Regions from separate parts of the Streptomyces sp. NPDC031111 genome, predicted to be linked through region 3. Evidence: predicted binding sites of a transcription regulator. Region 3 holds the regulator's gene; each other region holds the start of a gene.

Region 1 (10,004 bases), on a different contig from region 3:
GGAGCGGGTCACCTTGACCGGGTCGATGACGCCGGCCTTGACCAGGTCGCCGTACTCGCCGGTGGCGGCGTTGTAGCCGCTGCCCTTCTCGAGCTCGGCGACCTTGGAGACGATGACGTAGCCCTCCAGGCCGGCGTTCTCGGCGATCCAGCGCAGCGGCTCGACGGCGGCCTTGCGGACCACGGAGACACCGGTGGCCTCGTCGCCGGTCTTGTCGAGGTTGCCCTCGAGGACCTTGACGGCGTGGACCAGAGCGGAGCCACCACCGGAGACGATGCCCTCCTCGACCGCGGCGCGGGTCGCGGAGATGGCGTCCTCCAGACGGTGCTTCTTCTCCTTCAGCTCCACCTCGGTGGCGGCGCCGACCTTGATCACGCACACGCCGCCGGCCAGCTTCGCGAGGCGCTCCTGGAGCTTCTCGCGGTCCCAGTCGGAGTCGGTGGTCTCGATCTCGGCCTTGATCTGGCCGACGCGACCCTCGACGTCCTCCTTCTTGCCAGCACCGTCGACGAGCGTGGTGTCGTCCTTGGTGACGGTGACGCGACGGGCGGAGCCCAGGACGTCCAGGCCGACCTGGTCGAGCTTGAGGCCGACCTCCTCGGAGACGACCGTGGCGCCGGTGAGGACGGCCATGTCCTGGAGCATCGCCTTGCGGCGGTCACCGAAGCCGGGCGCCTTGACGGCGACCGCGTTGAAGGTGCCGCGGATCTTGTTGACGACCAGGGTCGACAGGGCCTCGCCCTCGACGTCCTCGGCGATGATCAGCAGCGGCTTGGAGGAGTTGGCCTGGATGACCTTCTCCAGCAGCGGCAGCAGGTCGGCGATGGCGCCGATCTTGCCCTGGGTGATGAGGATGTACGGGTCGTCGAGGACGGCCTCCATGCGCTCCTGGTCCGTCACGAAGTACGGCGACAGGTAGCCCTTGTCGAAGGCCATGCCCTCGGTGAAGTCCAGCTCCAGACCGAAGGTGTTGGACTCCTCGACGGTGATGACACCGTCCTTGCCGACCTTGTCCATCGCCTCGGCGATGAGCTCGCCGACCTGCTGGTCCTGGGCGGACAGCGCGGCGACGGCGGCGATGTCGGACTTCTCGTCGATCGGGCGGGCCGAGGCGAGCAGGTCCTCGGAGACCGCGGCGACGGCGGCGTCGATGCCCTTCTTCAGGGCGGCCGGGGAGGCACCGGCGGCGACGTTCTTCAGGCCCTCGCGGACCAGCGCCTGGGCCAGCACGGTGGCGGTGGTGGTGCCGTCACCAGCGATGTCGTTGGTCTTGGTCGCCACCTCCTTCACCAGCTGGGCGCCGAGGTTCTCGTACGGGTCCTCGATCTCGACCTCACGGGCGATCGTGACACCGTCGTTGGTGATGGTGGGGGCGCCGAACTTCTTGTCGATGACGACGTTGCGGCCCTTGGGGCCGATCGTCACCTTGACCGTGTCGGCAAGCTTGTTGACGCCGCGCTCGAGGGCGCGACGGGCGTCCTCGTCGAACTTCAGGATCTTCGCCATGGCAGCGGGAGCCCTCTCGGAAATCTAGGGTGAAATCACTACGCCCCTGGGCCGCCCGGCTCCTTGTCGGATGCTGGGGCCAGGGGCGCAGTGTTCGAGCAAAAGTGCTTGCTTCGAGGTCGGGTTGTCCGGGGTGACCCCCGGATTTCCCTTACTTCTCGACGATCGCGAGGACGTCGCGGGCCGAGAGGACGAGGTACTCCTCGCCGTTGTACTTGACCTCGGTGCCGCCGTACTTGCTGTACAGAACGACGTCGCCGACCTTCACGTCGAGCTCGACGCGCTTGCCGTCCTCGATGCGGCCCGGACCGATGGCCAGGACGACGCCCTCCTGGGGCTTCTCCTTGGCGGTGTCCGGAATGACCAGGCCCGAAGCCGTGGTCTGCTCGGCGTCGAGCGGCTGGACCACGATGCGGTCCTCGAGCGGCTTGATGGCAACCTTGGAGCTGGCGGTCGTCACGATCCGACCTCCCCCTTCGGAGATCTCACGGGGTTAACTGTCTGAGGTGGCGACCAGGTGGATCCGTCGTCGCGGGTGCCGGACCTGCCCGTCGCGTGTGTTGGCACTCTCCAGGGGGGAGTGCCAGACCTGAGACTATGACCGCGATTAGCACTCGGTCAAGCGGAGTGCCAGTTGCCCGCGGCGCGTCGCGGGGTGGGGGCGTTGCGATCACCCTTGGGTGCGGCTTGCCGGTGTCGTGGTGAGCGTCCTCTGGGGGCTGCGCCCCCAGGCCCCCCTTCGGCCCTGAACGGGCCTCGTCCTCAAACGCCGGACGGGCTGGTTTGGCCTACGTGGTCTTCAAGGCGGCCCACGTTCAGCCCCTGCTCCGCCAGCTCCTCCAGCAGCCGTGTCGTCCGTTCCGTCAACGACAGGGGCGGGGCCTCGCCCGACGGTACGGCGATGATGTCGCCGGGGGTCAGGTGGTGGGGGCCGTCGGTGTAGGTGAGGTGGCCGTCGGGTTCCAGGGTCACGCGCCACAGCACCAGCGCCGTGATGCCGCAGTCGGCGGCGGCGCGCAGGGTGGTGGTGTCGTACGTGCCGTAGGGCGGGCGGAAGAGGTGCGGGCGGACGCCGAAGCGGGACCGGAGCTTGCGCTGCTGGCCGCAGATCTCGGCGCGCTGGCCGGCGTAGGGCAGACCGCGCAGGGCGGGATGGTCGAGGGTGTGGTTCTGGAGGCTCGCGCCGACCGAGCGCAGGCGGGCGAAGTGGGCGTAGCCGGGGCCGGCCACCGTGTCGGTGAGGAAGAGGCTGACCGGGAGCCGGCGCTCGCGCACCAGGTCGATGAAGCGGGGGTCGCGTTCGGCGCCGTCGTCGTAGGTGAGGAAGACGACCTTGTCGCGGGTGGGCACGTGGTCGACGACGGGCGGGAGCGCGCCGTCCCCCGGTGCCGGACCGCCCCCGGGCGACTGCCCCGCCCCGTCCCCCGTGCCGCCGGACGGACCGCATCCGGCGACCACGGCCAGCAGGACGGCGCCCGCCGCGAGACAGGTCCGCGGGCCGCGGCGCCTCACAGGTAGTCCTCCAGTCGCGCGACCGCGTACCCCTCCGCCGTGGCCTTGTCGAGGAAGCGGCGGATCATGTCCGGCATCGTGCCCTCCCAGTCCTCGCGGCCCCGGAAGTGGCTGAGGACGATGTCGCCGGGGTGCAGGTCGCGGTCCCACTCGCGGTACTCCCAGTGGTCGGCGAAGACCTCCTCGTTCCAGAGCGGGACATGGGTGATCCCGCAGGCCTTCGCGGCGCGCAGGGTGGCCTTGTCGTAGTTGCCGTAGGGCGGGCGGAAGAGGGTGGGGCGTTCGCCGTAGCGTCTCTCGATGATCTTCTGCATGCCGCAGATCTCGCGCTTCTGGCGGGCGTAGGACAGGGCCGGCATGTAGGGGTGGCGGAGGGTGTGGTTGTGCAGGCCGACGCCCCGGTTCTGCATCTCCTTGAAGTAGCCGTAGTCCTCCTTGACGAGGTAGTCGCTGAGGAAGGCGGTGTACGGGATCTTCAGCTCGCTCATCATCCGCAGGAACGCGGGGTCCTTCTCGGCGCCGTCGTCGATGGTGAGGAAGAGGATCTTCCGCTCGGTGGGGACCGTGGTGAAGACCGGCGGGAGCCCCAGTCGGCGGTGGCCGTCCACCTCGAAGCCGTCGCGGGTGGTGATCCTCGGCTTCTCCGCCGGGGGCGCCGGGGCCGTCAGCGGCACGCGTTTCAGGCCCCAGCGTTTCGCGGCGGCGACCCTCGCGGCGTGCGCCGCGCGCAGCTGGCCGGCGTAGGCGTCGAGCGCGCGGGCCGCGGGCTCCTTGAGGGGCTGCTGGCCGCCGGCCGGCGGAGCCGCGGTGCCGCCCTGGCCGCAGGCCGCGGCGAGGGAGGCGAGGGCGAGTGCGGCGAGGCCGGCCCGTACACCGCCCAGCGTCCGCCTTTTATCGTTTTGTACTACTTCTCGCATGCTGCCGGATCCTCGCAGTCCGCCGCCCGGAACCCGGCCCGACACCGCGGCCGGAGGCGCACGGTCCGTCGACTGGCCCACAATGAGCCGGTGAACGTCGCCCCGCTCCTCACCCCCGAAGGCCGCGCCCTCCTCGACGAGGTGCGCGACACCGACCCGGCGCACGAACTGGCCGTCGCGACCCGGCTGCGCCGCGAGCACCCCGCCGCACTGGTCTCGGCGGCGCTCGGCCAGGCGCGACTGCGGCAGCGCGCGGTGGCGAAGTTCGGGGCGGAGGACGCCCGGCGGATGTTCTTCACGCCGAACGGGGTGGAGCAGTCGACGCGGACGAGTGTGGCGACGCACCGGGCCGAGAGCCTCCGGGCGAAGGGGGTACGGTCCGTCGCCGACCTGTGCTGCGGGATCGGCGGCGACGCGATCGCGTTCGCCCGCGCCGGGATCCGGGTGCTGGCCGTCGACCGGGATCCGCTGACCTGCGAGGTGGCCCGCGCCAACGCCGACGCGCTCGGTCTCACCGATCTGATCGAGGTGCGCGAGGCCGATGTGACGGAGGTGGACACGGCCGGGCACGACGCCGTGTTCGTGGACCCGGCCCGGCGCTCGACCAAGCGCGGCCGGATCTTCGATCCGGAGGCCTACTCCCCTCCCCTGTCGTGGGCGGTGTCCGCCGCGCTCGGGGCGCCGCTCGGCATGCTGAAGATCGCGCCGGGCATCCCGCACGAGGCGATCCCGGCGGAGGCGACGGCCGAATGGGTGTCGGACGGCGGGGACGTGAAGGAGGCCATGCTGTGGTTCGGCCGGGACGTGACGCCGGGGGCACGGCGGGCGACGCTGCTGCCCGCCGAGGCCGGCATCCACGTGACGCCCGACACCGCGCTCCCGGACCCCGAAGTCCGGCCGGTCGGGAGGTACTTGTACGAGCCGGACGGCGCCGTCATCCGCGCCCACCTGGTCGCCGAGGTGGCCGAGGACCTGGACGGCGGACTGATCGACCCGACCATCGCCTACGTCACCTCCGACGCCCCGCACACCACGCCGTACGCCACCGCCTACGAGATCACCGACGTGCTCCCCTTCAACGTCAAGAAGCTGAAGGCGCTGCTGCGCGAGCGCGGCGTCGGCACCCTGACCGTCAAGAAGCGCGGCTCGGCGGTCGAACCGGAGGAGCTGCGGCGCAAGGTCCTGCCCAAGCCCCACGGCTCCGAGTCCGTCACGGTGTTCCTGACCCGCGTGGCCGGCGCCCCGACCATGCTGCTGGGGCACCCGGTGCGCTGAGACACACGGGAACGCTCACCTCAGGGACGCCCACAGCTCCCCCGCCTCCGGCTCGTCGGCGATCACGCGGTTGCGGTCCCAGGGGGCCGGGACGACCGGCATGGTGAGGGTCGTGACGTTTCCGGACGGCAGGTCCCGCAGGCTCTGCGCGAGGCGGCTCAGTTCGGGCAGTGAGTCCAGGCCGGTGTCGGTCGTGAGGCTGCCGGTGACGGTGTCGGCGACCTCGTACAGCCGGGTGGGGCTGGTCAGCAGGTTCTCGTCCGCTATCTGATCGAGCAGCGCCTTCACCAACTGGTGCTGGAGACCGATGCGGTTGAGGTCGCTGCCGTCGCCGACGTCGTAGCGCGTGCGGGCCAGGGCGAGGGCGTCCTTGCCGTCGAGGTGGTGGGTGCCGGCCTCCAGCGTGAGATGGCTCCGGTCGTCGTCGATGTCCTCGTCCGTGGTGACGGTGACTCCGCCGATCGCGTCGACCAGGCGGGCGAAGCCGGCGAAGTCGATCTCGATGTAGTGGTCCATGCGGACGTCCGTGAGGGACTCGACGGTCTTCACCGCGCACACCGGTCCGCCCACCTCGTACGCGCTGTTGAACATCGCGCCGGACACCGGACGGGTCGATTCCCCGTCCTCCAGCGGGCAGGAGGGCCGGTCGACGAGGGTGTCGCGGGGGATGCTGACCACCGTCGCGCCGGTCCGGCCGGCGTCGAGGTGGACGACCATGGCGGTGTCGGAGCGGGCGCCACCGCTGGCGCCGCCGCCGAGCGCCTGGTTCTCCTCGCCGCTGCGCGAGTCCGAGCCGAGCACCAGGATGTTCAGGGACTCGGTCGGCAGCGGGGAGGCCGTGGCGGACGCGGAGGGGGACGGGGTGGTCACGGCCTTGGCGGGGCGGTCGTCGCCCAGTGCGCTGTTGATGTCGACGCCGCGTATGTTGTCGTTGAGCTGCCAGTAGACCCAGCCGGCGGCTCCGGCGCCCAGGACGAGCACGCCCGCCAGCGCCAGTCCGGTGATCTTCAGCGCCTTCGCCCGCCGACAGGTGCGTATGCCCGCACCCTCGGCCTCGCCCCCGCCGTCCCCGTCGCTCTTCTCATGTCCCCTCACGGGCAGGAACATAAGTCCGAATTATTACGAGGGGCGTCCCCCGGACAGTTTTCTTGGGAAATTCTCAGACTTCCGACGGTCCGAAACTTTCGAAGGGCTCACGCCCCCGCCGGTGCCGCGGTGCTGCTGCGCACCACCAGACTCGTCGCGAGTTCCACCCGGGTCGCCGCAGAGTCGTCGTCCTTGCCGAGGTCGAGGACCAGCTTGGCCGCCGCCTCCGCCATCTCCGTCAGCGGCTGCCGTACGGTCGTCAGCGGCGGCCCCACCCAGCGGGCCACCGGCAGATCGTCGAACCCGACCACGCTCAGGTCCTCCGGGATCCGCAGCCCCAGCTCGCGCGCGGCCTCGTACAGCCCGAGCGCCTGGAGGTCGTTGCCGGCGAAGACCGCGGTGGGCCGGTCCTCGCGGCGCAGCAGGGCGAGGCCCTGCCGATAACCGGCCTCGTGGTGGAAGTCGCCGGTCACGATCAGCCCGGGGTCCACCGGGAGTCCGGCGGTCTCCAGGGCGGCCCGGTAGCCGTCGACGCGGGCGCGGCTGCACATCATCTGCGAGGGTCCGCTGATCGCGCCGATCCGGGTGTGGCCGAGTTCCACGAGGTGGCGGGTGGCGGCGAGTCCGCCCTGCCAGTTGGTCGCGCCGATGGAGGGCACGTCGGTGCCGGGGTCACCGGCCGGGTCCATCACCACGAACGGGATGGAACGGCTGGTCAGCAGGGCCCGCCCGGACTCGTCGAGACCGGACAGTACGAGGATCACGCCGTGCGGACGGCGGGCGGCGACCTGGTCGGCCCAGGTGCGCCCCGGGGTGAGCCGCCCGGCGCTCTCGGAGAGCACGACGCTCAGGCCCGCGTCCCGGGCCACGTTCTCCACGCCCCGGATGACCTCCATCGCCCAGGCGCTCTCCAGTTCGTGGAAGACCAGGTCGATCAGGGGCGAGCGGGTGGCCTCGGCGCGGCGGCGCCGGTAGCCGTGGGCGCGCAGCAGCCCCTCGACCCGGCTCCGGGTGGCGGGGGCGACATCGGCACGACCGTTGAGGACCTTCGAAACAGTCGGGGCGGAGACGCCCGCCTCGCGGGCGATCTCGGCGAGGGTCGCGGTCTGGGTGCTGCGCCCTTGCGTCCGGGTTTCAGCGGGCTGCGGGGAAGTCATGGCCGCGATCGTAACCCTGCGGGCCCTCTTGACGAAGACCTGCGGGAGCCATAGGTTCCCGGAACATTCGGTGCACAATCCGAAACATTCGCAGCACGCGTACGTGAGAGAGCCGTTCGTCCACCCGACAGGAGCTCCATGACCACCGCGCCCTGGCGTGACCCCGCCCTGCCCGCAGCCACCCGCGTCGACGACCTGCTCTCCCGGATGACCCTGGAGGAGAAGACCGCCCAGTTGTACGGCGTCTGGGTGGGCGCCGACACCGACGGCGGCGGCGTCGCCCCGCACCAGCACGACATGACCGCCGACCACGACTGGGACGAGCTGATCACCCTCGGCCTCGGCCAGATCACCCGCTCCTACGGCACCGCCCCCGTCGACCCCGACCTGGGCGCGCGGGCACTGGCCCGCGCCCAGCGGCAGATCGCCGCGGCCGGCCGCTTCGGCATCCCGGCGGTCGCGCACGAGGAGTGCCTGGCCGGCTTCACCGCCTGGCAGGCCACCGCCTACCCGGTCCCGCTGGCCTGGGGCGCGAGCTTCGACCCCGGCCTGGTGGAGCGGATGGCCCGCCTCATCGGCCGGGACCTGCGCTCCGCTGGCGTCCACCAGGGTCTCGCGCCCGTCCTGGACGTCGTACGGGACCCGCGCTGGGGCCGGGTGGAGGAGACCATCGGCGAGGACCCGTACCTGGTCGGCACGATCGGCGCCGCCTACGTCCGCGGCCTCGAGTCCGCCGGGGTGGTCGCCACGCTCAAGCACTTCGCCGGGTACGCCTCCTCGGCCGGGGCGCGCAATCTCGCGCCGGTGCGGGCGGGCGTGCGGGAGTTCGCCGACGTCACGCTGCCGCCGTTCGAGATGGCGCTGCGCGAGGGCGGGGCGCGTTCGGTGATGGCCGCGTACACCGAGACCGACGGCGTGCCCGCGTCGGCCGACCCCGGGCTGCTGACCCGTCTGCTGCGCGAGGAGTGGGGGTTCACCGGCACCGTGGTCTCCGACTACTTCGCCGTCGGCTTCCTCCAGACCCTGCACCGGGTGGCCGGCACCCACGCGGAGGCCGCGCACGCGGCGCTGCTGGCCGGCATCGACGTCGAGCTGCCCACCCTCAACTGCTACGGCGGGCCCCTCCTGGACGCGGTCCGCGCCGGTGAGGTGCCGGAGGAACTGGTCGACCGGGCGGCCCGCCGGGTGCTGCTCCAGAAGTGCGAACTGGGCCTGCTGGACGAGGACTGGTCCCCCGAGCCGGCCGCGCCGATCGACCTCGACTCCACCGAGAACCGTGCCGTGGCCCGCCTCCTCGCCGAGGAGTCGGTGGTCCTGCTGGACAACCCCGACGGCCTGCTCCCGCTCTCCCCCGACACCCGCATCGCGGTCGTGGGCCCCCGCGCGGCCGACGCGCTGGCCATGCTGGGCTGCTACTCCTTCCCGTCCCACGTCCTCACCCACCACCCCGGTGTCCCCACGGGCATCGAGATCCCCACCGTCCTGGAGGCGCTGCGCACCGAACTCCCCGACGCCAAGGTGGCGTTCGCGTCGGGCTGCGACACCTCCGACCCCGACACCGCGGGCTTCGAGGAGGCGGTGGCGCGTACGGCGGAGGCGGACGTGTGCGTGGCGGTGCTCGGCGACCGGGCCGGCCTGTTCGGGCGCGGCACGTCCGGCGAGGGCTGCGACGCGACCGACCTGAACCTGCCCGGTGTCCAGGCGGAACTGCTGGACGCACTCGTCGCGACCGGCGTGCCCGTCGTGCTGGTGCTGCTCACCGGCCGCCCGTACGCGCTCGGCCGCTGGCAGGGCCGCCTGGGCGCCGTCGTCCAGGCCTTCTTCCCGGGGGAGGAGGGCGGCCCGGCAGTGGCGGGAGTGCTGTCGGGCCGCGTCAACCCGTCCGGCCGTCTGCCCGTCAGCGTCCCGCACCTGCCCGGCGGCCAGCCGTGGACCTACCTCCAGCCGCCGCTCGGCCTCGCGGGCGAGGTCAGCAACCTCGACCCGACCCCGCTGTACGCCTTCGGCCACGGCCGCTCGTACACGACGTTCGCGTGGACCCCCGAGGACCGGGACGAGACCGCGGAGATCACCACGGACGCTTCCCACGACGTCTCACTCACCGTCCGCAACACCGGCGACCGGCCCGGCGCCGAGGTCGTGCAGCTCTACCTGCACGACCCGGTGGCGTCGGTGACCCGCCCGGACATCCGCCTGATCGGCTACCACCGTCTGGAGCTCGCCCCCGGCGAGGCGTCCCGCCTGACGTTCCGCTTCCACCCGGACCTCTCGGCCTTCACCGACCGCACCGGCCGCCGCATCGTCGAACCGGGCGCACTGGAACTACGCCTCGGCTCCTCCAGCACGGCCATCCACCACACCACCCGCCTCCACCTCACGGGCCCGGTACGGCAACTCGGCCCGGACCGACGACTGCTCTGCGAGACAGAGGCGGCCCCGGCGAGGTGACTCGAAGACAGGAGGCGTCACATCAAATGAACTTCGACGTGGAACCCTTCCCCGAGCACGTCGTTCAGATGCGCGGCATGGGCGCCGAGCCACTGGCGGGCGT
Region 2 (10,004 bases), on a different contig from region 3:
CACGCCCACAGCGACCCGCACCTCGCCGTCACCAACGCGGTGCAGCTGCGCGCGGGTGATGTGGCGATCGCCATCACCCACTCCGGATCGACGGGGGACGTGATCGAACCGCTCCGGGTGGCCTTCGAACACGGGGCGACGACGGTGGCGGTCACCGGCCGCCCGGACGGTCCCGTCACCCAGTACGCCGATCATGTCCTGACCACGTCCACGGCACGGGAGAGCGAGCTGCGGCCGGCGGCGATGTCGTCCCGGACGGGGCAGTTGTTGGTGGTGGACTGTCTGTTCGTGGGGGTGGCGCAGCGGACGTACGAGTCGGCGGCGCCTGCGCTGGCCGCGTCGTACGAGGCGTTGGCACACCGACACAGGGTGCTCCGCAAGGGGCCGTAGGGCCGCGCCGCCGCCGTGATGATCCGCGGGTGATCCGTGGCTTGTCGCGCAGTTCCCCGCGCCCCTGAGTGTGCTGCCCAACTCCGGACTGGAAAGATCCGCCATGAATCCCACCTCCCACGACCGTGATCTGCGCGCCCAACTGGAGACGCTCACCACTGAGGCGTTCCGTCCTGAGCTTGCGGAGGTCGATCGGTTGCCGACGCTCGACATCGCTCGGCTGATGAACGGTGAGGACGCCACCGTGGCCAGGGCCGTGGGCGAGCAGGTGCCGGCGATCGCCGCCGCGATCGACGCCATCGCCGCCCGGATGGCCCGGGGCGGCCGGCTGCTCTACGCGGGCGCGGGCACCGCCGGCCGGCTGGGCGTGCTGGACGCCTCCGAGTGCCCGCCGACCTTCAACACCGACCCCGGGCGGGTCGTCGGCCTGATCGCGGGCGGGCCGGACGCCATGGTCACCTCGGTCGAGGGCGCCGAGGATTCCCGGGAGCTGGCCGAGTCCGACCTGGCCGCGCTGGCGCTGACCGCCGACGACACGGTGGTCGGTGTCTCCGCCTCCGGCCGCACCCCCTACGCCGTCGGTGCCGTCGAGTACGCCCGCGCACGCGGTGCCCTCACCGTGGGCCTGGCCTGCAACCGGGGCAGCGCGCTGGCGGCGGCGGCCGAGCACGGCATCGAGGTCGTCGTGGGACCCGAGTTCGTCACCGGCTCCACCCGCCTAAAGGCCGGTACGGCGCAGAAGCTCGTCCTCAACATGCTGTCGACGATCACGATGATCCGCCTGGGCAAGACGTACGGGAACCTGATGGTCGACGTCCGCGCGTCCAACGAGAAGCTGCGCGCCCGCTCCCGCCGTATCGTCGCCCAGGTGACCGGGGCGGAGGACGACGTCGTCGAACACGCCCTGACCGCGACGGACGGCGAGGTCAAGCACGCGATCCTGGTCGTCCTGGCCGATGTGGACGCCCCGACGGCCGCCCGTCTCCTCACGGAGTCCGGCGGCCATCTGCGCGCGGCGCTGGCGAAGGCGGGCGACGGGGGCTGAGGACGGGGCGGATACTGGAGGGCACCCGACACGGAGACGAACCCATGAACCACGCGCAGCTCACCGCCCTGGGCCGCGCCCTGCGTGTGCTCGGTGAGCACGGCGAGGCGCTGTCCCCCGACACCCCGGACGCCCGGCTGCACGAGGTGAAGGACGATCTGCGGCGCGCCCTGGACCTGCTGGAGGAGAGCGTCACCACGGCCGCGCCCAGCACGCGCTGCGCCGAGCACCCCACAGGTCCGGTGGACGAGAGCGCCCCGGACCTGTGCCTGCTCTGCGAGACCCGGCGCCGCGCCGCCCGCCGCGCCGAGTTCAACGGCCCCGCCCCGCAGCACCGGCCCGCCGAGCCCGCCCCGTCCCGCTACGGGGTGCGCGGTGACCGGCCGGAGCCACAGCAGCGCTGGCTGCCGGAACTGTGGAACGGCCAGTCGTGGCAGCTGTGCGGGACCCCGCGCCGGGACCGGCGCGAGGCCGAGCTGTTCATCGCGGCGCAGCGGCGCGGGCCCCGGCCCGCCATGGCGTACCGGATCGTGCACGAGTTCACCGACTACGAGGTGCTGCGGGTGTGGGGCACTCCGGTGCGGGTCGACATCGAGCCCTTGGGCAACATGTAGCCCCGGCCGGTCATCGCGCGGGCCCCGCGGTCAGCTCAGCGTCTGGAGGGACGCCGCGTCGTAGGGCCCCAGCTCGTCGAAGCGCCCCGCGAGCACCTTGGCCGCCCACTCCGGGTCCTGGAGCAGCGCACGGCCCACGGCGACGAAGTCGAACTCGTCCCGCTCCATCCGGTCGAGCAGCTCGTCCAGGCTGCCCAGCGCGGCACCCTCCCCCTGGAAGGCCTTGAGGAACTCGCCGTCCAGGCCGACCGAGCCGACCGTGATGGCGGGCCTGCCGGTCAGCTTCTTCGTCCAGCCGGCCAGGTTGAGGTCCGAGCCGTCGAACTCGGGGAGCCAGTAGCGGCGCGTGGAGGCGTGGAAGGCGTCGACGCCGGCCGCGGCGAGCGGGGCGAGGATGGCCTCCAGCTCCTGAGGGGTCTCGGCGAGCCGCGCGTCGTACGCGTCCTGCTTCCACTGCGAGTAGCGGAAGATCACGGGGAACTCCGGTGAGACCCGCTCGCGGACCGCGGCGACGATCTCCGCCGCGAACCGGGCACGCGCCACCGGGTCGCCGCCGTAGGCGTCGGTACGGCGGTTGGTGCCGGACCAGAGGAACTGGTCGATGAGGTAGCCGTGGGCGCCGTGCAGCTCCACGCCGTCGAAGCCGATGCGCTCGGCGTCGGCGGCGGCCTGGGCGAACGCGGCGACGACGGCGTCGATGTCGGCCGCGGTCATCGCCTTGCCGGTGCCCTCGGTGAGGTCCGTGCGCACACCGGACGGACCGACCGCCGGCGCCTCCGGGTACGGCGCCTGCCCCTGCTCGCGGACCATGCCGATGTGCCAGAGCTGCGGCACGATCGTGCCGCCCGCCGCGTGCACCGCCTCGGCGACCTTCGCCCAGCCCGCCAGCTGCTCCTCACCGTGGAACCGGGGCACCCGGTCGCTCATCCCGGCGGACTCGTGGCCGACGTACGTCCCCTCGGTCACGATCAGTCCGACCCCGGCGGCGGCCCGGCGCGAGTAGTACGACACGACGTCCGCGCCGGGGACACCGCCCGGCGAGAACATCCGGGTCATCGGCGCCATGACGATGCGGTTGGGAACGGTCAGACCGTTGATGACGGCCGGCCGGGACAGCAGCCCGCCGGCGCGGGCGGTGGCGTCCGTGGTGGTGACGGTCACGGGGGCTCCTCTTCATGGAACTCATGGAATACCGGTCAGTATGTGTGCATGCATTAAATGCACCATCAAACCCAACCGGCAAGCAGAGCGAGGCATTCCACCGGTACGCCACGATCTCCCGGTCCGCCGCCGGAAACGCCCGAGGGCGGCACCCCCTGTCGTGCAGGGAGTGCCGCCCTCGGTACCGACGGACCGGGTCCGAACCTGAGGAGTCAGGCTCAGAAGTCCATGTCACCGCCCGGCATGCCGCCACCGGCGGGCGCGGCGGCCTTCTCCGGCTTGTCGGCGATGACGGCCTCGGTGGTGAGGAACAGCGCGGCGATGGAGGCGGCGTTCTGCAGGGCGGAACGGGTCACCTTCGCCGGGTCGATGATGCCTTCCTTGACCAGGTCGACGTACTCGCCGGTCGCGGCGTTCAGACCGTGACCCGGGGTCAGGTTGCGCACCTTCTCCACCACGACGCCGCCCTCGAGGCCGGCGTTGACGGCGATCTGCTTCAGCGGGGCCTCGAGCGCGAGCTTCACGGCCTGGGCGCCGGTCGCCTCGTCACCCTCGAGCTCCAGCTTCTCGAACACCTGGGAGGCCTGGAGCAGGGCCACGCCACCACCGGCGACGATGCCCTCCTCGACGGCCGCCTTGGCGTTGCGCACGGCGTCCTCGATGCGGTGCTTGCGCTCCTTGAGCTCCACCTCGGTGGCGGCACCGGCCTTGATGACCGCGACGCCGCCGGCGAGCTTCGCCAGGCGCTCCTGGAGCTTCTCGCGGTCGTAGTCCGAGTCGCTGTTCTCGATCTCGGCGCGGATCTGGTTCACGCGGCCCTGGACCTGGTCGGCCGAGCCGGCACCGTCGACGATGGTGGTCTCGTCCTTGGTGATGACGACCTTGCGGGCCTTGCCCAGCAGGTCGAGCGTCGCGTTCTCCAGCTTGAGGCCGACCTCCTCGGAGATGACCTCGCCGCCCGTGAGGATGGCGATGTCGCCGAGCATGGCCTTGCGGCGGTCGCCGAAGCCCGGGGCCTTGACGGCGACGGACTTGAAGGTGCCGCGGATCTTGTTGACGACCAGGGTCGACAGGGCCTCGCCCTCGACGTCCTCGGCGATGATCAGCAGCGGCTTGCCCGACTGCATGACCTTCTCCAGGAGCGGGAGCAGGTCCTTGACGTTGGAGATCTTGGAGTTCGCGATCAGGATGTACGGGTCGTCGAGGACGGCCTCCATACGCTCCATGTCGGTCGCGAAGTACGCCGAGATGTAGCCCTTGTCGAAGCGCATACCCTCGGTGAGCTCCAGCTCCAGACCGAAGGTCTGGGACTCCTCGACGGTGATGACGCCTTCCTTGCCGACCTTGTCCATGGCCTCGGCGATGAGCTCACCGATCTGGGTGTCGGCGGCGGAGATGGAGGCCGTGGAGGCGATCTGCTCCTTGGTCTCGACATCCTTCGCCTGCTCCAGCAGGGCACCGGAGACGGCCTCGACGGCCTTCTCGATACCGCGCTTCAGAGCCATCGGGTTGGCACCGGCGGCGACGTTGCGCAGGCCTTCCTTGACCAGGGCCTGGGCGAGGACGGTCGCGGTGGTCGTACCGTCACCGGCGACGTCGTCCGTCTTCTTGGCGACTTCCTTGACCAGCTCGGCGCCGATCTTCTCGTACGGGTCCTCGAGCTCGATCTCCTTGGCGATGGACACACCATCGTTGGTGATCGTGGGGGCGCCCCACTTCTTCTCGAGGACGACGTTGCGGCCCTTGGGGCCGAGCGTCACCTTGACGGCGTCCGCGAGCTGGTTCATGCCGCGCTCGAGGCCGCGCCGCGCCTCCTCGTCGAACGCGATGATCTTGGCCATGTGAAGTGGTCCCTCCAGGACTGGGGGTGATTCCTTCGGACCGCGCCCGCGCCCGCGACGGACGGCTCGCCGGCCCCGTGGTTCCTTGCCCCACACGACCCGCGGGCCTCACCGACCCGGTCCTTACGTTGTCACTCTCACCTTCAGAGTGCTAACGCCAATGATTAGCACTCGACCCATGCGAGTGCAAGCGCCTCCGGGTAGTCCGGGGGCGCGCTCCGCCGCACGCGAACACCCGCCGTGCGCCCGCGCGGGCACGGCGAAGGGCCCGCACCCCGGGAGGTGCGGGCCCTTCGTCAGCAGAAGATGCTTGCGGCTGGTAGCGCGTTCAGGCGGTGACGCGAACCATGTCGGCCTGCGGGCCCTTCTGGCCCTGCGAGATCTCGAACTCGACCCGCTGGCCCTCTTCAAGGGTGCGGTAGCCGTCCATCTGGATCGCGCTGTAGTGGACGAAAACATCCGCACCACCGTCGACCGCGATGAAGCCGTACCCCTTCTCCGCGTTGAACCACTTGACGGTGCCCTGAGCCATGCCTAACTCCCCTATTACTGGCCCTTGCACAGATCCACACTTCGCGGATCCGGGTCAGACCTCACCCCCCAACGGTTGGGGGCGTGCGCCGGAACGCGTCGACCGCGGCTGAATGTATCTGTCCAACTGCCGTCTGCAACAGGTCAATCGGACGAGAAATCTGGACGACACCGGTCCGGAATGTGGCGAGAATTCCTATGAATTCAGGGCAAGTCGGGCCACACAAAGGTCACAAAAGCCGCGAAAGGCGCCCACACTTTGGCTACATCCAGTCGGGCGTGCGGCAGGAATTAGTGTTTCCGATCAGTGGATCGGGAGCGCGTTCCCCAACTCTACCGCGCTCAATCCCATGGAATTGCCCCCTCCGCTTCTCTCACGGAGGGGGCAATGTCCCAAACGCTCGGTAACCGTCATTACCGAAGGTAATGATCAGCCGCCGGCAACCGCCGGAATGATGGAGACGCCGGCCCCGTCCGGGGTGGCCGTCTCGAGCCCCTGCTCGAACCGCACGTCGTCGTCATTGACGTAGACGTTCACGAACCGACGCAACTTGCCCTGATCGTCCAGAACCCGGGCGGCGATCCCGGTGTGGTTCTTCTCCAGATCCGAGATGACCTCCCCAAGGGTCGCCCCCTCGGCACTCACCTCGGCCTGCCCACCGGTGTAGGTACGCAGAATGGTAGGAATCCGAACAGTAACGCTCACAACAAAACCTCCGGTCAGGACAACACCCTCAGGGGCGCGGGGAACTGCGCGACCAGCCCCCACCGGCCCGCAGCCGAACGACACTCAGACAAGCCCAGCTTCACGGAACGACTCAAGGTTGGGACGAATCGTCGCGGTCAACCCCGTGCCGGCCACGGCGTCCAGCGTCTTCAGACCATCCCCCGTGTTGAGCACAACGGTGGTCAAAGACGGATCGAGCGCCCCGCTCTCCAGCAGCTTCTTCGTCACGCCCACCGTGACACCCCCCGCGGTCTCCGCGAAGATCCCCTCCGTGCGCGCCAGCAGCCCGATCGCCTCGACGACCTGCTCGTCGTTCACGTCCTCCACCGCACCGCCCGTGCGACGCGCGATGTCCAGGACGTACGGCCCGTCCGCCGGGTTGCCGATCGCCAGCGACTTGGCGATCGTGTTCGGCTTCTGCGGGCGTACGACGTCGTGACCGGCCTTGTACGCCGTGGACACCGGCGAGCAGCCCTCCGCCTGCGCGCCGAATATCTTGTACGGCTTGTCCTCGACCAGGCCGAGCTTGATCAGCTCCTGGAGCCCCTTGTCGATCTTCGTGAGCTGCGAGCCGGACGCGATCGGGACGACGATCTGGTCGGGCAGCCGCCATCCCAGCTGCTCGCAGATCTCGTACGCGAGGGTCTTCGACCCCTCGGCGTAGTACGGCCGCAGGTTGACGTTGACGAAGCCCCAGCCCTCGCCGGCCGGGTCGCCGATCAGCTCGGAGCAGAAGCGGTTCACGTCGTCGTAGTTGCCCTCGATGCCGACGAGTTCACCGCCGTAGACGGCGGCCATGACGACCTTGCCCTGCTCCAGGTCGTGCGGGATGAACACGCAGGAGCGGAAGCCGGCCCGCGCGGCGGCGGCACCGACCGCGCCGGCGAGGTTGCCGGTGGAGGAGCAGGACAGGGTGGTGAAGCCGAACGCGCGGGCGGCCTCGATGGCCTGGGCGACGACGCGGTCCTTGAAGGAGTGCGTCGGGTTGCCGGAGTCGTCCTTGACGAACAGCTTGCCGGCGTCGACGCCGAGCTCACGGGCGAGGTTGTCGGCCTGGACGAGCTTGGTCCAGCCGGGGTTGAGGTTCGGCTTGCCGGCCACGTCCGCCGGGACGGGCAGCAGGGGGGCGTAGCGCCAGATGTTCGCGGGTCCCGCCTCGATCCGCTTGCGGAGCTCCTCGGTGTCGTAGGCCGAGAAGTCGTAGGCGATCTCCAGCGGGCCGAAACACTCCTCGCAGGCGAAGACGGGGCCGAGGGGGACGCGGTGACCGCATTCGCGGCAGGAGAGTGCCGCGGCGGGGCCGAGGTCCACTGCGGAATCGGTGGTGCTTGCAACAGTCTGCACAGCCATGGAGGCGAGGCCCTTTCTCCTCATCTTCCTCACGACGCATCTCGCCGTGAGACGGATTTGGCACCTTCCCTAGCCGGGAGCCTCGCCACGTCCGTGTGACAAGAACCGACTGGAGGGTTGCCGGGGCTTCATCGGGCCGTATCCCTCTGCCCCTCTGGATGAGCGGTGTTCAGTTGTCCGCGCGGTGACCCCGGCATGCGATGGTCATCGGCGTTGTTCAAGACTGTAACCGACGGCCTGCATGGTTGAGATAGTCGTCCGTACCGCGAGATGGATCACAGGCCAGTGAGGAGCCGGGCACCGTGCTGGAAGAAGTCGAGCGCTGGCTGATCGACCGCTCCTGGTCCGCGGCCGACCGACCGCTCCACCGGATCCTGGCGGCGAAGCGCGCCACGGGACAGACGGTGAGCGTGGTGCTGCCCGCGCTCAACGAGGAGGCGACGGTCGGCGACATCGTGTCGGTCATCCGGCACGACCTGGTGGTCCAGGTGCCGCTGGTCGACGAGGTGGTGGTGGTCGACTCGGGCTCGACCGACCGTACGGCCGAGGCGGCCGCCGCGGCGGGCGCGACCGTGGTGCACCGGGACACGATCCTGCCGCGGCTCCCGGCGGTGCCCGGCAAGGGCGAGGTGCTGTGGCGCTCGCTGCTGGTCACGTCCGGGGACATCGTGTGCTTCGTCGATGCTGACCTGCGGGAGTTCTCGTCCGACTTCGTCTCCGGCATCGTCGGCCCGCTGCTCACCGAACCGGACGTCCAGCTGGTCAAGGCCATGTACGACCGGCCCCTGGGCTCGGCGGCCGGTCAGGGCGGCCGGGTCACGGAGCTGATGGCCCGACCTCTGCTGAACATGCACTGGCCCCAGCTGGCCGGCTTCGTCCAGCCGCTCGGCGGCGAGTACGCGGCCCGCCGCTCCCTCCTCGAGCAGCTCCCCTTCCCGGTCGGTTACGGCGTCGAGCTCGGCATGCTCGTCGACGCCCTGCACCTGGTCGGCCTGGACGCCCTCGCCCAGGTCGACGTCGGCGTGCGCAGGCACCGCCACCAGGACGGCCAGGCCCTCGGCCGCATGGCCGCCGCCATCTACCGCACCGCCCAGCTCCGTCTGGCCCGCGGCCATCTGATCAGGCCCTCCCTGACCCAGTTCGAACGCGCGGGCGACAACTTCGAACCGCGTACGTACTCCGTCGACACGGAGGAACGGCCGCCGATGACGGAGATCGCGGAGTACCAGGCGCGGCGGGTGGCGTGACCTCACCCGTATACGGCCGAACCGTGCGTTTGAGCCCTCCGGGGCCGGGCTAGGTTGAGGCGTATGGCTGTCACGCAGGCTGCTCAGGGTGCTCAGGTGCTGGTCGCGTCGAATCGCGGGCCCGTTTCGTACACGGCGGCGGACGACGGTTCGCTGCGCGCCAAACGGGGCGGCGGCGGGCTGGTGTCCGGGCTGTCGGCGATCGGACCGGAGGCGGGGGCGCTCTGGGTGTGCTCCGCGCTGTCCGACGGTGACCGCGAGGCCGTACGGCGCGGCGCCGGCGAGGACGGCGTGCGGATGCTGGACATCCCGGCGGACGTGCACGCGGACGCGTACAACGGGATCGCCAACTCGGTGCTGTGGTTCGTGCACCACATGCTGTACCAGACGCCGCTGGAGCCGGTCTTCGACGCGGAGTTCCGCCGCCAGTGGGCGTCCTACGAGACCTACAACCGCGCGTTCGCCGAGGCGCTGGCCGAGGAGGCGGCGCCGGGTGCCGCGGTGCTGGTGCAGGACTACCACCTGACGCTGGTCCCCGGGATGCTCCGGGAGCTCCGCCCCGACCTGCGCATCGGCCACTTCTCGCACACGCCGTGGGCGCCGCCGGAGTACTTCCGGATGCTGCCCGACGACATCGCCGGGCAGGTGCTGCGCGGGATGCTCGGCGCCGACCGGCTCGGCTTCCTCACCCACCGCTGGGCGGACGCGTTCACCGCGTGCTGCGAGCGGTTCGCCGGCGGACTGGGCGACACCCGGGTGGGGGTGCACGGGCTGGGCGCCGACGCGGACTTCCTGCGCGCCCGGTCCCACGAGGCGGACGTCGAGGAGCGGATGGCCGCGCTGCGCGAGGAGATCGGCGCGGCCCCCGACGGCGGCGCCCGCAGGACGATCGTCCGGGTCGACCGGACCGAGCTGTCGAAGAACATCGTGCGGGGCCTGCTGGCGTACCGGCAGCTCCTGGACGACCACCCCGAGTGGCGCGAGCGCGTCGTGCACGTCGCCTTCGCCTACCCCTCCCGGCAGGATCTCGCCGTGTACCGCGACTACACCGCCGAGGTGCAGCGGGTCGCGGAGGAGATCAACGAGCGGTACGGGACG
Region 3 (10,004 bases):
TTGCGCAGCGGCGAGGTGAGGTGGTGGACGTCCGGGTAGGCGGCGGGCGCGTACGGGCCGTGCTCGCGCAGGAAGCGGTTGACCAGGCCGCGGGCCGGCCGACCGGAGAAGGCGCGGGTCAGCTCGGTGCGGACGTACAGGGGGTTGGTCAGCGCCTGCTTGTGCAGGGCGTTCGCGCCGGACTCGTGGGCGGCGAGGAAGGCGGTGCCGAGCTGGGCCGCGGCGGCGCCTGCGGCGAGCACGGCGGCGATCTGGCCGCCGCGCATGATGCCGCCGGCGGCGACGACCGGGATGCCGACGGCCTCCCGGACCTGGGCGACGAGGGACAGCAGTCCGAGGCCGGAGCCGTCCGCCTCGGGGACGTCTCGGTGGGTGCCCTGGTGGCCGCCGGCCTCGACGCCCTGCGCGATCACCGCGTCGGCGCCGGCCCGCTCCACGGCCCGGGCCTCCTCCGCGGTGGTGGCGGTGACCAGGGTGTAAGTGCCGACGCGGCGCAGGGAGTCCAGTACCTCGCGGGCCGGCACACCGAAGTGGAACGACACCACCGGCACCGGGTTGTCAAGCAGCACGGCGAGTTTGGCCTCGTAGCCGTCGTCGCGGCCGCTGTCCGGGTCGCCGAGCTCGGTCTCGTACCAGGAGGCCTCCCCGGCCAGCTGGTGGGCGTAGACGCCGACGGCGGCGGGGTCGGCCGTCTCCGGCTGCGGCAGGAAGAGGTTGACGCCGAAGGGCCGGGAGGTGAGTCCCCGCAACTGCTTGATCTCCTGGTACATCCCGTCCGCGGTCTTGTACCCGGCGGCGAGGAAACCGAGCCCGCCCGCCTCGGACACGGCGGCGGCGAGCTGCGGCACGGAGACACCGCCCGCCATGGGGGCCTGCACGATCGGGTGCGGGAAGAGATCGGTCAGTACGGAGGACATGACCGCATGTTGTCACGTCCTCCGACCAACACCGAATCCACCCTTCCTCTTGGCATAAGCCACTTTTCGAGGAAGGTCAGCGCCCGTTGAACGCGTCCTTCAGCCGCGAGAACAGGCCCTGCCGACCCGGCTGACCGTGCCTGCCCGGGGGCCAACCCCCGGACCCCCGGCAGCAGGCCACCCCAGCGCGGGCACCGGCCGGTCAGCGCCCGTTGAACGCGTCCTTCAGCCGCGAGAACAGGCCCTGCTGACCCGGCTGGAACTGTCCCTGCGGGCGCTCCTCGCCCCGCAGCTTGGCCAGTTCGCGCAGGAGGCGTTCCTGTTCGGGGTCGAGCTTGGAGGGGGTCTGGACCTCGACGTGGACGATGAGGTCGCCCCGGCCGCCGCCGCGCAGATGCGTGACGCCGCGGCCGTGCAGCGGGATCGACTGGCCGGACTGGGTGCCGGGCCGGATGTCGACCTCCTCCATGCCGTCCAGCGTCTCCAGCGGCACCTTCGTGCCGAGCGCCGCCGCAGTCATCGGGATGGTGACCGTGCAGTGCAGGTCGTCGCCGCGCCGCTGGAAGGTGGGGTGCGGGAGTTCGTGGATCTCCACGTACAGGTCACCGGCGGGACCGCCGCCGGGCCCGACCTCGCCCTCGCCGGCCAGCTGGATCCGGGTGCCGTTGTCCACACCGGCCGGGATCTTGACCGTCAGGGTGCGGCGGGAGCGGATGCGGCCGTCACCGGCGCACTCCGGGCACGGCGTGGGGACGACGGTGCCGAAGCCCTGGCACTGCGGGCAGGGGCGGGACGTCATGACCTGGCCCAGGAAGGACCGCGTGACCTGCGAGACCTCACCGCGGCCGCGGCACATGTCACAGGTCTGCGCGGTGGTGCCCGGAGCGGCACCCTCGCCGTTGCAGGTGGTGCAGACGACGGCCGTGTCGACCTGGATGTCCTTGGTCGTGCCGAACGCGGCCTCGTCGAGCTCGACGTCGATGCGGATCATCGCGTCCTGGCCCCGGCGGGTGCGCGAACGCGGCCCGCGCTGCGACGCCGTGCCGAAGAACGCGTCCATGATGTCGGAGAAGTTGCCGAAGCCGCCGGCCCCGAAGCCGCCCGCGGCGCCGGCGCCGCCGGCCTGGGAGAGCGGGTCGCCGCCGAGGTCGTAGACCTGCTTCTTCTGCGGGTCCGACAGCACCTCGTAGGCGGCGTTGATCTCCTTGAACCGCTCCTGCGTCTTGGGATCGGGGTTGACGTCCGGATGCAGCTCGCGGGCGAGCCGCCGGAAGGCCTTCTTGATCTCCTCCTGCGACGCGTCGCGGCGCACGCCGAGTACGGCGTAGTAGTCCGTGGCCACTACGACTCCGCCAGGATCTGTCCGACGTACCGTGCCACTGCGCGTACCGCTCCCATCGTTCCCGGGTAGTCCATGCGGGTCGGTCCGACCACGCCGAGCTTGGCAACCGCCTCGCCGCCCGAACCGTAGCCCACCGACACGACGGACGTGGAGTTGAGTCCCTCATGGGCGTTCTCGTGACCGATACGGACGGTCACGCCCGGATCCTTCGCCTCGCCGAGCAGCTTGAGGAGCACGACCTGCTCCTCCAGCGCCTCGAGAACGGGCCGGATCGTGAGGGGGAAGTCATGTCCGAAGCGGGTGAGATTGGCGGTGCCGCCGATCATCAGCCGCTCCTCGTTCTCCTCGACGAGCGTCTCCAGGAGAGTGGAGAGCACCGTCGAGACCGTACCGCGGTCGTCCGCCTCGAAGGCCTCGGGGAGGTCCTCCACCAGGCTCGGCACGTCCGCGAACCGGCGGCCCGCGACCCGGCTGTTCAGCCGCGCCCGCAGATCCGCCAGGGAGGACTCGCCGAACGGCGCCGGGCAGTCGACCATGCGCTGCTCGACCCGGCCGGTGTCCGTGATCAGCACGAGCATCAGCCGGGCGGGCGCCAGGGACAGCAGCTCCACGTGCCGGACCGTCGAGCGGGTCAGCGACGGGTACTGCACGACGGCGACCTGCCGGGTCAGCTGCGCGAGCAGCCGCACGGTCCTGGCCACCACGTCGTCGAGGTCGACGGCGCCCTCGAGGAAGTTCTGGATGGCCCGCCGCTCGGGCGGGCTCATGGGCTTGACGCCGGCGAGCTTGTCGACGAACAGCCGGTAGCCCTTGTCGGTGGGGATGCGCCCGGCGCTGGTGTGCGGCTGGGCGATGAAGCCCTCGTCCTCCAGGGCCGCCATGTCGTTGCGCACGGTGGCCGGGGAGACGCCGAGGTTGTGCCGCTCGGTGAGCGCCTTGGAGCCGACGGGCTCCTCGGTGCCGACGTAGTCCTGGACGATGGCGCGCAGCACCTGAAGTCTGCGTTCACTGAGCATCGCGCACACCTCCAGAAGCCTTCCGCGCGGTAACGTCCCTGGCACTCTTCGCACGCGAGTGCCAGACTTCCCCGGCCCAGTGTACGGCCGGGGGGTACGCCCCGGGCAAGGCCGGTCCCGCGCCGCCGCGCCGGGTGGCCCCGTCCCCGATAGCGTCCCGTCATGACCGTGACTTGGGAAGAGTCGGGATGGGAGCAAGTGGCCTCCGGTGTGGGCCGGTGCCGGCTGCCGGGGTGGGACTGCACGGCGGGGCTCGTGGTGGGGGCGAGCGGTGTGCTGCTCGTCGACGCGGGCTCCGGTCTGGGCGAGGGCGCACGGTTGCGGACGGAGGCGCGGGCGCTCGCCGGTCGCCGTGTGACACATCTCGCGCTCACCCATCCGCACTTCGACCACGTCCTCGGGGCGGGGGCGTTCGCGGGCGCGGAGGTGTTCGGCGCGGTGGGCATGGACACGGTACTGACGGCCCGCGGGCGCGAGGAACTGCGCGCGGACGCGGTGCGCCACGGGCTGGACGCGCGGGTGGCGGAGGAGGCCGTGGACGCGCTGGTCCCGCCGCGGCACATGGTGAGCGGCGAGTGGACGCTCGACCTCGTCCTGGACGGCGGCCGGCAGGTGCTGCTGGCGAACGTGGGGCCCGGTCACACCGCCCACGATCTCGCGGTGCTCGTCCCCGGCGACCCGGAGGTGGTCTTCTGCGGCGACCTGGTCGAGGAGTCGGGTGAACCGCAGGCCGGCCCCGACGCCGTACCGTCCCACTGGCCGGCCGCGCTGGACCGGCTGCTGGAGCTGGGCGGTGAGGACGCGCGGTACGTCCCCGGTCACGGCGCGGTGGTGGACGCGGCGTTCGTACGGCGCCAGCGCGACGTCCTGGCGGCCCGTTTCGGCGTGTCGGACTGATCACGGCCGGCCCGCTCCTCGTATCGTCATCAGAATGCGCCAGTACTCCGCCGATCTGACCCCTCCGTGGAAGAAGCCGCAGCCGGTACCGGAGGTCGCGGCCGAGCCCGGCCTGGTGGTGGAGGAGCCCGGCACGGGCTTCTGCGGCGCGGTGATCCGCTGCGAGGCCGGCACGGTGACCCTGGAGGACCGCTTCGGCAAGCACCGTGTGTTCCCGCTGGAGCCCCGGGGGTTCCTGCTGGAGGGGCGCGTGGTGACGCTGGTGCGGCCGGCCGCGGGTCCTCGGCGGCCCGCCCGTACGGCATCGGGGTCGGTGGCCGTTCCCGGCGCGCGGGCGCGGGTCGCTCGCGCGGGGCGCATCTATGTCGAAGGGCGGCACGACGCGGAGCTGGTCGAGAAGGTGTGGGGCGACGACCTCCGGATCGAGGGGGTGGTCGTCGAGTATCTGGAGGGTGTCGACGACCTGCCGTCGATCGTGGCCGAATTCGCGCCCGGGCCCGACGCGCGTCTCGGCGTGCTCGTGGACCATCTGGTGCCGGGCTCGAAGGAGTGGCGGATCGCCGAGTCGGTGACGAGTGAGTACGCGTTGGTGGTGGGGCACCCCTATGTCGACGTCTGGGAGGCGGTGAAGCCGTCGTCGGTGGGGATCGCCGGGTGGCCGCGGGTGCCGCGGGGGCAGGACTGGAAGACGGGGGTGTGCCGGGCGCTGGGGTGGCGTGTGGCGAACACGGGGGAGGCGTGGCAGCGGATCCTCGGCTCCGTCCACTCCTACAAGGACCTGGAGCCCCAGCTCCTGGGCCGCGTGGAGGAACTGATCGACTTCGTCACGACCTGATTTTTCTCCGCCCCCGCCGTCCCTTCCCGTCCCGACCCCGGGGGCGCTGCCCCCGGACCCCCGCTCCTCAAACGCCGGAGGGGCTGAATTCAGCCCGTCCGGCGTTTGAGGACGAGGCCCGAAGGGCCGAAAGGGGGGTCTGGGGGCGCAGCCCCCAGGGACGGGAACGGGAAGGGGCGGCGGGGGCGAAAACGCTCGGGTCAGTCGACCAGATCCCGCACCACCGCGTCCGCGAGCAGCCGCCCCCGCAGGGTGAGGGCCGCGCGGCCCTCCTCGTACGGGCCCGGGGCCAGCAGGCCGTCCTTCAGGGCGCGGCCCGCAGCCGCGAGCCCCTCCGCACGGAGGAGCGACAGCGGAACCCCCTCCACGAGCCGAAGCTCCAGCAGAATCCGCTCCACCCGCCGGTCCTCGTCCGCCAGGACCTCCCGCCCCGCCCCCGGCGACCGCCCAGCCGCCAGCGCCCCCGCATACGCCCCGGGATGCTTCACGTTCCACCACCGCACGCCACCCACGTGCGAGTGCGCGCCCGGCCCCGCGCCCCACCAGTCGGCACCGCGCCAGTACAGCTCGTTGTGCAGACAGCGCCCCGCCTCCGAGGTGGCCCAGTTCGACACCTCGTACCAGTCGAACCCCGCCGCCGACAGCGCCTCCTCGGCGATCAGATACCGGTCCGCGTGGACGTCGTCGTCCGTCATCGGCACCTCGCCCCGCCGGATCCGGCGAGCCAGCTGCGTACCCTCCTCGACGATCAGCGCGTACGCGCTGACATGGTCCGGCCCGGCCCCGATCGCCGCGTCCAGGGACGCCCGCCAGTCGTCGTCCGACTCCCCCGGCGTGCCGTAGATCAGATCCAGGTTGACGTGCTCGAAGCCCGCCGCCCGTGCCTCGGCGACGCACGCCTCCGGGCGCCCGGGGGTGTGCGTGCGGTCCAGCACCTTCAGCACATGCTGCCGGGCGCTCTGCATTCCGAACGAGACCCGGTTGAAGCCGCCCTCCCGCAGCGCCGCCAGATACGCCGGGTCGACCGACTCCGGATTCGCCTCCGTCGTCACCTCCGCGTCCGGCGCCAGCCCGAACTCCTCCCGGATCGCCCCCAGCATCCGTACGAGGTCGCCGGCCGCCAGCAGCGTCGGCGTACCCCCGCCGACGAACACCGTGCGGACCGGGCGCGGGTCGTCCCCCAGCACCTTCCGTGCCAGGCGGATCTCGTCGATCAGGGTCTCGGCGTAGTTGTCGCGGGAGGCCAGCACGCCGCCGCTGCCGCGCAGCTCGGTCGCGGTGTACGTGTTGAAGTCGCAGTAGCCGCAGCGGGTCGCGCAGTAGGGGACGTGCAGATAGAACCCGAGGGGGCGGTCGGCGGCCCCGGCGAGCGCGGACGCGGGCAGCGCGCCGTCGGCGGGGACGGGCTCGCCGTCGGGGAGTGCGGAAGGCATGTGCTCCATTGTCCCGCACCCGCCGCGTCACTCATCGCGTCACTCATCGCGTCACTCCGCCTGGAGCACCAGCAGGGCGAGATCGTCCGCCGGCGGCCGGGCCCCGAACTCGTGCACGAGCTGGGTGATCCGCTCCGCTATCAGGTCCGCGTCCATCCCCGCGCACCCCGCCAGCGCCGTGGCGAGCCCGTCCCCGTCGTCGAACTGGCGGGAGCCGGAGCGCCGCTCGGTGACCCCGTCGGTGACGCAGAGCAGGGTGTCGCCGGAGTACATCTCGAAGGTCTCACTGGTGTACGTGGCGTCCTCGACGACCCCGAGCAGGGTCTGCGGCTGGGCGACGGTGCGGACGGTGGCGTCGGGGGCGAGCAGCAGGGGCAGGGGGTGTCCGGCGGAGGCGAGGGTGCAGCGGACGCCGCCGTCGAAGGGGACGAGTTCGCCGTAGAGGAGGGAGAGGAAGCGGGTCTGGGGGCCGTCGCCGGGGGCCGTGGGGCGGGCGCCGGCCGCAACCAGGGCGCGGGCGGCGGCGTCGGCGGCCTCCGTGGCGTCGTCGAGGAGGAGCTGGTTGAGGCGGTCGAGGACGTCGGCGACGCGGTAGCCCTCGCGGGCGAGCAACCGCAGCCAGGGCCGGGCCAGCCCGATGACGACGGCGGCCTCGGGGCCCTTGCCCTGGACGTCGCCGACAGCGAAGCACCAGCGTCCGTCGCCGGCCGGGAAGACGTCGTAGAAGTCGCCGCTCGGTCCGCCCTTGTCGCAGGGTTCGTAGACGAGGGCGCTGCGCACGCCGGGGATCTCGGCGACGGCGCCGGGCAGCAGACCGCGCTGGAGCACGGCGCTGATGGTGGCCTGGCGGGAGTACTGCCGGGCGGCCCCGATGGCGAGGGCGACGCGTCGGGCGAGGTCCTCGACGAGTCCGGTGATCTCGTCGGGGAAGCGGTCGATGCCGCCCCGGCCGATCACCAGCGTGCCGAGCGGGCGCCCGCCGGCGACGAGCCGGTAGGCGAGGGCGGTACCGGCGGTGGCCGGGTTCTCGGGGGTGTCGAGCGCCTCCTCCGGCCGGGGGTGCGCCTCCTCCGGCCAGGGGTAGGGGGCCGGCCCGGGGTGTAACGGGTCCGTGGGGTGGGGCGGGTTCCGCTCCAGGGAGCGGGTCAGTTCCTCGATGCTGTTCTCGCTGGCGTGCCAGACGCGGGCGAGGCGGGGGCCGTCGCCGGGCCGGGGCGCGTCGTCCCAGCCGCCGTGGCCGGTGGTCTCGTCCTCCAGCCACACCGCGCACCAGTCGGCCAGCCGCGGCACGATCAGCTGCCCGGTGAGCGAGGCGACCAGGTCCTCGTCGAGCTGCCCGGCGAGCAGGTCGGAGGCCTCGGCGAGGAACGACAGGGCGCCACGCCCCAGCCAGGTCCCGTCCCGCCCGTGGCGGCGGGCCAGCCAGTCGTCGCCGTACGAGCCGCCGCGCCAGGCGTCCCGGGCGGGACCGGGCCCCTCCCGGTGACCGTGCGGGGTCAGGGAGCGCAGCGGATCGGGCACGCCCTGGTCCGTGCGCGGCGGCTCCGGCGCGAGGATCTCCGCCACCCTCAGGTCCCGCGCCAGCGTGCGCTCCCCCGCGTACGCCTCGATCCGGTCGCCCGCCGCGGACCCCCCGGCGGACAGCCGCGCCCACACCGTCTTCGTGCCCGGACGGTAGGTGATGCCCCAGGCGTCGGAGAGCGCCGCGACGAGGCGCAGGCCGCGCCCGTACTCGGGGGTGTCGTGCCACGGCGCCTCCGGCTCGTTGCCGCGTGGCGCGCGGGAGGGGTGCTGGTCGGCGACCTCGACGACGAGCGCGCCGGTCTCCTCCTCCAGCCCGCACGCCACGCGCACGTCGGTGCCGGCGTGCACGACGGCGTTGGTGACGAGTTCGCTGGCGATCAGCGTGGCGTCGTCGCCGACGCGGCCGGTGAGGTGTTCGGTGCCGGGCAGCGCGAGCTGCGCCCACTCGGTGAGCGCCTTGCGCAGCAGGGCGCGTGCGGACCCCGGCGCGAGGGGACTTCCGGACAGGGTCGCTTCCACCCGCGTGCGCCCCCGCACGTCGGAGGCGCACGAGGCTGTCTCCCGTTGGGTCGGAATGGCCCTCATGGGCGGCTCCCCGGGCAGTTCGTACGAATAGAACCTCGATCGCTGCCGACAGGGTGACAGACCGGACCCGTCCATAAGCACCGAGTTACCGAAGTGGGCCGCCAGGGGTGAGAACAGTGCTACGCGTGTGGTCAGGAACGAACAGAAAGTCGTCCGGTTCTGGACATCACGGAAAGCCCGGGAGGGGCGGAGAGAAGGCGAGGGGGCGGGGTGTCCGGCCCTCCGGCACGGAAACCCCGCCCCCTCCGTCACATCAGGGCGGTCACGCCTCGCGCGTGCCCGCGTACATCTCCTCGATGAGGTCCTTGTACTCCCGCTCCACCACCGGGCGCTTCAGCTTCAGGCTCGGGGTGATCTCGCCGTGCTCGACGTCGAGGTCGCGGGGCAGGAGGCGGAACTTCTTGATGGTCTGCCAGCGCTGGAGCCCCTCGTTGAGCTGCTTGACGTAGCCGTCGACCATCTCGACCGTGGCGGGCGCGGCGACGATGTCCGCGTAGGGCTTGCCCTCCATGCCGTTCTCCGCCGCCCAGGCGGTGATGGAGGCCTCGTCGAGGGCGATGAGGGCGGTGCAGTAGTTCCGGTCGGCGCCGTGGACGAGGATGTTGGAGACGTAGGGGCAGACCGCCTTGAACTGGCCCTCGACCTCGGCGGGGGCGATGTACTTGCCGCCGGAGGTCTTGATCAGGTCCTTCTTGCGGTCGGTGATGCGGAGGTAGCCGTCGGCGGAGAGTTCGCCGATGTCACCGGTGTGGAACCAGCCGTCCTCCTCCAGGACCTCGGCGGTCTTCTCGGGCAGGTTGTGATAGCCCTGCATGATGCCGGGGCCGCGCAGCAGGATCTCGCCGTCGTCGGCGATGCGCACCTCGGTGCCGGGGAGCGGCTTGCCGACGGTGCCGGTGCGGTAGGCCTCGCCGGGGTTGACGAAGGAGGCGGCGGAGGACTCGGTGAGGCCGTAGCCCTCCAGGATGTGGATGCCGGCACCGGAGAAGAAGTAGCCGATCTCGGGGGCGAGGGCCGCGGAGCCGGAGACGCAGGCGCGGAGGTTGCCGCCGAAGGCCTCGCGGATCTTGGCGTAGACGAGCTTGTCGGCGACGGCGTGCTTGCCGCGCAGGCCGAAGGGGGCGCTCGCGGTGCCGGTGCGGCGGAAGTTGTCCTGGGTGACCTTGGCGTACTCGCGGGCGACGCCGGCCGCCCACTGGAAGATCTTGTACTTGGCGCCTCCGCCGGCCTTCGCCTTGGCGGCGACACCGTTGTAGACCTTCTCGAAGATGCGGGGCACGGCCGCCATGTAGGTCGGCTGGACCACCGGAAGGTTCTCGATGATCTTGTCGACGCGGCCGTCGACGGCGGTGACGTGGCCGAGCTCGATCTGGCCGGAGGTGAGGACCTTGCCGAAGACGTGGGCGAGCGGCAGCCACAGGTACTGCACGTCGTCCTTGGTGCACAGGCCGGTCG

Evidence for each region. Region 3 encodes HrcA, which represses chaperone genes, less so after heat shock. Its sites were predicted from a motif close to TTNGCACTCNGNNNNNCNGAGTGCNAA; they were not measured.
Region 1: groES (co-chaperone GroES) is a predicted target of HrcA. The motif match lies at 2,114-2,140, and genes of this name have one in related genera.
Region 2: groL (chaperonin GroEL) is a predicted target of HrcA. The motif match lies at 5,216-5,242, and genes of this name have one in related genera.

What each region holds. Positions count from the first base shown of each region.
Region 1 is NZ_JBVIGS010000002.1:341,325-351,328, reverse strand. It holds gene groL (chaperonin GroEL) at 1-1,506, opposite strand, end outside; gene groES (co-chaperone GroES) at 1,658-1,966, opposite strand; gene ACZ470_RS05340 (polysaccharide deacetylase family protein) at 2,269-3,018, opposite strand; gene ACZ470_RS05335 (polysaccharide deacetylase family protein) at 3,015-3,935, opposite strand; gene ACZ470_RS05330 (THUMP-like domain-containing protein) at 4,026-5,210, shown strand; gene ACZ470_RS05325 (LCP family protein) at 5,226-6,317, opposite strand; gene ACZ470_RS05320 (LacI family DNA-binding transcriptional regulator) at 6,404-7,453, opposite strand; gene ACZ470_RS05315 (beta-xylosidase/alpha-l-arabinosidase) at 7,592-9,901, shown strand; gene ACZ470_RS05310 (hypothetical protein) at 9,919-10,004, opposite strand, start outside.
Region 2 is NZ_JBVIGS010000009.1:144,938-154,941, reverse strand. It holds gene ACZ470_RS20210 (MurR/RpiR family transcriptional regulator) at 1-390, shown strand, start outside; gene murQ (N-acetylmuramic acid 6-phosphate etherase) at 494-1,435, shown strand; gene ACZ470_RS20200 (hypothetical protein) at 1,480-2,049, shown strand; gene ACZ470_RS20195 (NADH:flavin oxidoreductase) at 2,080-3,210, opposite strand; gene groL (chaperonin GroEL) at 3,429-5,051, opposite strand; gene ACZ470_RS20185 (cold-shock protein) at 5,380-5,583, opposite strand; gene ACZ470_RS20180 (ubiquitin-like small modifier protein 1) at 6,013-6,288, opposite strand; gene thrC (threonine synthase) at 6,373-7,659, opposite strand; SAM riboswitch class I at 7,677-7,824, opposite strand; gene ACZ470_RS20170 (glucosyl-3-phosphoglycerate synthase) at 7,962-8,906, shown strand; gene ACZ470_RS20165 (alpha,alpha-trehalose-phosphate synthase (UDP-forming)) at 8,970-10,004, shown strand, end outside.
Region 3 is NZ_JBVIGS010000001.1:598,433-608,436, reverse strand. It holds gene ACZ470_RS02670 (nitronate monooxygenase) at 1-917, opposite strand, end outside; gene dnaJ (molecular chaperone DnaJ) at 1,120-2,259, opposite strand; gene hrcA (heat-inducible transcriptional repressor HrcA) at 2,259-3,275, opposite strand; gene ACZ470_RS02655 (MBL fold metallo-hydrolase) at 3,438-4,172, shown strand; gene ACZ470_RS02650 (DUF3097 domain-containing protein) at 4,207-5,007, shown strand; gene hemW (radical SAM family heme chaperone HemW) at 5,208-6,440, opposite strand; gene ACZ470_RS02640 (SpoIIE family protein phosphatase) at 6,492-8,549, opposite strand; gene ACZ470_RS02635 (AMP-dependent synthetase/ligase) at 8,812-10,004, opposite strand, start outside.